Linked DNA regions of Metallumcola ferriviriculae. The protein of the gene in region 1 interacts with the protein of each later gene in a pairwise test. Links are inferred from orthologs where the notes say so. Each region holds a gene or a part of one and is shown on either strand. Other genes may lie near its edges. The genes, in order: rlmN and ftsZ.

Region 1 (3,194 bases):
ATCCCTATGAATAATACCGTTTTCATGGGCATGTTCTAAGGCATCACATATTTGAATAGCAATACCTACAACATCATTAATGCCCAGAGGCGCATGTTCCCGAATATAATCTTTCAAAGTAGCACCTTTGACATATTCAATCACCAAATAGTGGGCATCATCCTGCTGGCCCACGTCATAAATACTGACAATGTTAGGGTGTGACAGGCTTGCCACCGCCTGGGCTTCCCTTTCAAAACGGCGCACGAAATCCTGGTCACTGGCAAACTGTTCGCGTAGAACCTTAATAGTAACCACCCGGTTTAATAAGGTATCCCGGCCCTTATAAACAACGGACATACCGCCGCCGCCCAATTTTTCAATTATTTCATAACGCCCGCCTAGCACTTTACCTATCACAGGCTTCGCCTCTTAATGTTGTACACTAGCATCGCAGTAATATTATCATGGCCGCCTCGGTTCAAAGCTAACTGCAACATCTGTTGAAGTTTGCTGTTTGTATCTTTGTTGGACCGAATCATTTGTTCAAGTTCGTCCGCCGACACAAAAGCACTTAGTCCGTCGGTACAGCAGAGAAGTATATCATCTTTTTGCAAGGTTAATTCCTTCATATCCACCTCGACATTGCTTTCAGTGCCTAACGCACGGGTTAACAAGTTTCGCTGAGGGTGTTTCTCCGCTTCCTGCGCAGTTAGATTTCCGTTACGAACCATCTCTGATACAAACGAATGGTCGCAAGTTACCAAATCCAGTTTTTCGTCACGAAAAAGATATATCCTACTGTCCCCAATATGGGCCAAATAGGCGATATCCTCCACTACCCAAACTGCAGACAAAGTGGTGCCCATCCCGGAATGAGACGGGTGGTTCACTGCTTGAAAATAAATTTCCTCATTTGCAGCAGCCACAGCGTCAGCCAATACCCGAGCCGGCGGATGGTCGTGGATATGCTTATTGATATACTCTGCCAATGTATTCACTGCAAGCTTACTGGCTATCTCACCTGCTGCGTGACCACCCATCCCATCAGCAACAGCAAATATTTTTAAATCAGAAATTATTAGGTAAGCATCCTCATTGTTCCTTCTGACCAACCCGGTATGGGAAATAGCTTCTGCTAGCATAAGTTCACCCCTCAATCACCAACTAGAGCTTGCTTATTTTCTTAATCCATTCGCTTTCCAATTACATTTTTCCTCTTTTAACCTTACTTTTAACATTGACATTTTTGCGGCGAAGCTGTCCGCAGGCCGCATCAATGTCAGTACCCTTCTCTTCCCTAACCACTACGTCAATACTCATCTTTGACAGTATCGCCGCAAAGCGCTGTATTCTTTTTGTGACTGGACGTGTTAGACCGGTCTCGCTAACAGGGTTGACAGGTATTAAGTTGACATTACATTTCAATCCCGTTAACAACTGTCCTAACATCATTGCGTCGTTTTCTGAATCATTAACATCTTTTATCAGTGCGTATTCAAATGTAACCCTTCGTCCAATTTTAGCTGTATAATCCTTACATGCAGACATTAATTTTTTTAGCGAATATTTATCATTCACAGGCATAAGGCTGCTTCTAACGGCATCAGTAGCGCCATGTAGAGAAATAGCCAGTACTATAGGCATATCTTCTTCCGCTAATCGATAAATTTCCGGAACTAAACCACAAGTTGAAATAGTGATACGCCGCCACCCAATGTTTAAACCATCCTCAAAATTCATTAATCTAATAGCCTTAACCACATTATCAAAATTCAGCAGCGGTTCCCCCATGCCCATAAATACTACATTGGTGATTTTTATCCCTAGTAATTGCTGCGTAGCGAATATTTGACTAATTATTTCGCCGACAGTCAGATTCCGCTTAAATCCACTTAGTCCTGTGGCACAAAAAGCACAGCCCATGACACAGCCAACCTGAGAGGAAATACAAATTGTAGCTCTAGTGCGCTGAAAATCCCGATCATGATACTTCATTAATACAGCTTCAATAGTTTCATCATCATCCAGCTTCAACAGCATTTTAACGGTATCTCCGCTTTGAGATTGCCGTTGGGTAATTACACGAGGCAAATTAATGGCACAGCTTTCCACCAATATTTTTTGTAGGTGAGCTGGTAAGTTGTGCATATCCTCTATACGTAATACACCTTTTTGGTGAACCCAGTGAAACAATTGTTTAGCTCGGAAACGAGGAAATCCCCAGTTATCCAACATTATTACCATTTCTTCAAGATTAAGACTTCTTAAATCAAGTTTCACCGTATCACCTCTTCCGTCTCAGGCGGGCCACAAAAAAACCATCAACGCCATGTCTTTGGGGTAAGAGCTGCAAACGCCCCAACCGAGCATCCTCCACATCTTCTGTTTTTATTGTAAAAGGTAGAAGATTAGTAATGTCCTCCGTCTCGAATTCCGGAAACTCACTGACAAATTTGTCAATCAACCATTGATTTTCTTCTTTGGTAATAGTACAAGTGCTATATACCATTATTCCACCGGGTTTCAAGGCCCGACACGCTCCGGTGATAATTTCCCATTGAAGTGATGCCATCTTGACAATGTCCCCCGGCAGCTTACGCCAACGAGCATCAGCACGCCGGGATAACACTCCTAGTCCCGAACAAGGTACGTCCAAAAGCAAAAAGTCTGCCTGGCCAGCATATTTTTCCCCTAGTTCTCTGGCATCAAGCAGTTCTTCCGTCACTATGCTAATTCCCAAGCGGTTTTTATTGGCTTCAATCAACTTTAATTTATGGTTATGTACGTCGCAGGCTAAAATACGACCCCTGTTTTCCATTAATTCTGCCAAGTGAGTAGTTTTTCCACCAGGGGCAGCACAGCCGTCTATCACCATGGTTCCCGGAGCAGGGGCCAGTACACTGGCAGGTAACATGGAAGACTCATCCTGCAGGGTAAAGAGGCCTTCTTTAAAGGCACGAAGCTTATCTAACGGCGGTCCTGAAACTATAGCTAAAGCCTCCGGTATCATCCTCGAGGACAAGACCTGAACACTTTCACTTTTTAGAGCTGTGCTCAATCCATCGTAATCAGTCTTAAGCGTATTTACCCTAGCTGTAACTGGGGATGGTTGGTTATTGTAGGTACAAAGCTTTTCCGTCTCTTCCACACCAAAATTTTCTATCCATCTTTTAACCAGCCAACGGGGATGAGAATGAACAACTGCAATGTAT
Region 2 (3,275 bases), 190 kb from region 1 along the record:
AACAAATCCAAGAACCTTTTATTTACCCTGATAATATTACCTTCCATATCAATTACCCGCATACCGTCAGCAGCGCATTCAAATATCTGATTTAACTCAGTATAAGCCCTGTTGACTGCTTTTTCCTTATCCTTCCGCTCACTAAGGTCACGAGCCACCGACACTATCATGTTTTTATTATTCATTTTGAACAAATGGCTATTGATTTCTACAGGAAACAGCTTACCGCTTTTGCTAATACAGTTCACTTCACAACTTGAGTCACCATGGGCTTTCAATTCATATAAAGCGTCGTGCATTATACCAATGTCTTTATCAGATACCATATCAGCCGGCAATATTTTAGCAAACTCTTCTCGACTGTATCCGTAGGTAGCACATCCGCTGTCATTGACAGCAGTACATATCGGTGTTCCGCTTTCCGGGAGCTCCCAAAGACTGATAGCGTCATTTGCTTTATTAAAAATCTCCTTGAATTTGGTTTCGCTTTCCTGCAGTGCCCTTTCTACCTCAGCCGTTGAGTACTTGAAGGCACTACTACCTTTATCTTCAAATTCTTTTGAAATGTTATTTCTGCTAATCACAAACCGGCCTCCCTAAAAATTAAAAATTTAAGTAAAAATTACATTCTAATGTTAATGAAGAATATCCTTGTAAATTACTGTCTATCTTTGTTGAAGTTTAAGTCTATTGGTCTAAAAGTCTTAAATCAGGCTATAAAACACCCGTTTTTGTAGAAACAACCTACAAGGACATAAAAAAAACGGGCAAAATGCCCGAATCATTTAGAATGAAAATATATCCCATATATGTGGCGGCCAAACCATAAAGATTAACAACGAGCAGACAACACTAAAAGTTAACGCGCCGATAAGGAGAAACGCCAGGGTTTTGGTCACAATATTTCCCAAGGGCAACTTGTAATTAACCAAGTAAAGGCTAATACTAACGCTAAAGGTAAGAACCAAAACTAAACCAATACCGACTAGCCAGGTCATAGAAACCCTCCCTCCAATGGTATCAGCATAATTATTTCCACGAAGTAAATAAAAATTAAAAGAGGCCAAGCAAATTGCTTGGCCTCCGGACTACCGTCTCAGGACACATTACCTTAAATTACTCTTTATATATTATTATAATTCATGAACATTATGCTGCAATTATAAAAAATTATCGACGCCGTAAAAATGCCGGTATTTCCAAATCGTCGTCACTGAATGGCTTAACTGTTGTCAGGTCATCTACCTTCACCGTTTCAGCGTTTGAATCCGCTTGAAAACCAGTGGCTATTACCGTAATATGAATTTCATCTTCCAAAGACTCGTCAATCACGGCACCAAAGATGATATTTGCCTCGGGATCTGCAGCATTGGCAATAATCTCCGCCGCTTCATTCACCTCAAAGAGACCTAAATTACTGCCGCCCGTAATGTTAAGCAGCACTCCCTTAGCTCCTTCGATTGATGTCTCTAATAATGGACTAGAGATGGCCATTTTCGCTGCCTCAACCGCTCTTTTGTCCCCTGCGGCACGGCCGATACCCATCAAAGCTGACCCGGTACCCACCATAATAGTTTTAACATCTGCAAAGTCTAAGTTTATCAAACCGGGTACGGCAATCAAGTCAGAGATACCTTGAACACCCTGACGGAGAACATCATCTGCAATACGAAATGCCTCACTAATGGATGTCTTCTTATCCACAACCTGAAGCAATTTGTCATTGGGAATGGTAATCAAGGTATCCACCTGATTACGTAGGTCTTCAATACCTGAATCCGCCTGCTTATGCCTTTTGCGGCCTTCAAAGGTAAACGGCCTGGTGACCACACCCACTGTCAAAGCGCCGGCCTGCCGCGCTACTTCAGCAACAACCGGAGCAGCACCGGTTCCTGTTCCACCGCCCATACCGGCAGTGACAAATACCATATCTGCCCCTTCCACACTCTTAGTAATTTCGTCCTTGCTTTCTTCTGCAGCTTTTTTGCCAACTTCCGGGTCCGCGCCGGCACCTAACCCTTTGGTAAGCTTTGTACCAATCTGCATCTTATGGTCGGCTTTAGATAGCTTTAAAGCCTGAAAATCCGTATTCAGACTAATAAACTCCACACCCTGCAAACCGGCTAATATCATCCGGTTTACTGCATTATTACCACCGCCACCCACACCAATAACTTTAATTTTTGCCAGTTGAGTGTTTTCCACCTCTTCAAATTCAAGCATGGCAGAACCTCCTTCTCAGTCGCCTAAAATCCAAAAAATTCTTTAAACCAAGCTGAAAACTTGCCCCATAAACCGCTGAAAAATTCTTCATCCCCTGCAGCGGCATCAACATAGGCAAGCCTATAAGCTCCGTATTTCACCAATCCAATAGCAGTAGCATAGGTTGGGCTGCTTGCTATATCAGAAAGCCCCCCTACACCTTCTGGGCTACCAATACGAACAGGTAAATCCAGTTCTTCAGCAGCAAGCTGCACCAATCCCTCAAGCCCAGCTACACCGCCTGTAATGATCATACCGCCGGGCAGCATTCCCTGATAACCTGAGCGATTGAGCTTGTCTTTTACCATTGTCAAAATTTCAGTTATTCTTGGTTCTATTATTGATGCCAAAAACTTCTTGGATACCTGCCGAGTTTCTATGCTACCCACACTAGTTACTGCAATATATTCATCATCAGGCATAAGCTGGGTCAACACGCACCCGTGTTCAATCTTTACCTTCTCTGCCACGTCAATTGGTGCCCGTAACCCCACAGCTAAATCACTTGTTACATGGTCACCGCCCACTGGAATAATACCAGACCACCATAGGCTTCCTTGTTCAAAAATAGCCATTTCGGTAGTTCCGCCACCAATATCCACTAACACACAGCCTAAATCCTTTTCAGCGGGCATCAAAACAGCATGAGCGGAAGCCAACGGGTTTAGTACCAAGTCCACCACTTGTAAACCTGCCCTTGTTACACTTTTAAGGATATTTTGAATAGCGGTGGCAATTCCGGTAACAATTTGGGTTTCTACCTCTAGCCGTTCACCAGACATACCCACCGGGTCAACTATCCCATCATTACCATCGACAATATACTGCCGGGCTAGACAGTGAATTATCCGTTGGTCCGAAGGTAATGTGACCACTTTAGCCGCTTGAAGTACCCTGTCCACATCCTCTACGGAAACTTCCCTGTCCGGATTTGATATGGCTATGACACCTTTACTGTTAAGAGACTTGATATGCTGACCACCAATACCAACACATACGCCGGAAATCTGAAC

What was found.
Region 2: the proteins of rlmN (region 1) and ftsZ interact in binary tests that used the Escherichia coli proteins (3 or more experiments, as listed by UniProt). The link is inferred for Metallumcola ferriviriculae from one-to-one orthologs.

What each region holds. Positions count from the first base shown.
Region 1 is NZ_CP121694.1:2,028,815-2,032,008, reverse strand. What follows is about bases 225-3,089. They hold rlmN (dual-specificity RNA methyltransferase RlmN), read right to left. Parts: upstream 2,263-3,089; coding sequence 1,186-2,262; downstream 225-1,185. Other genes in these bases: rsmB (16S rRNA (cytosine(967)-C(5))-methyltransferase RsmB), read right to left, coding at 2,267-3,089; MFMK1_RS10135 (Stp1/IreP family PP2C-type Ser/Thr phosphatase), read right to left, coding at 396-1,124; pknB (Stk1 family PASTA domain-containing Ser/Thr kinase), read right to left, coding at 225-399. Also shown: more of pknB, read right to left, coding at 1-224; more of rsmB, read right to left, coding at 3,090-3,194.
Region 2 is NZ_CP121694.1:1,843,770-1,847,044, reverse strand. The notes cover bases 198-3,143. They hold ftsZ (cell division protein FtsZ), read right to left. Parts: upstream 2,224-3,143; coding sequence 1,171-2,223; downstream 198-1,170. Other genes in these bases: ftsA (cell division protein FtsA), read right to left, coding at 2,247-3,143; MFMK1_RS09265 (hybrid sensor histidine kinase/response regulator), read right to left, coding at 198-584. In the rest of the region: more of MFMK1_RS09265, read right to left, coding at 1-197; more of ftsA, read right to left, coding at 3,144-3,275. UniProt on the Escherichia coli protein: Essential cell division protein that forms a contractile ring structure (Z ring) at the future cell division site. The regulation of the ring assembly controls the timing and the location of cell division.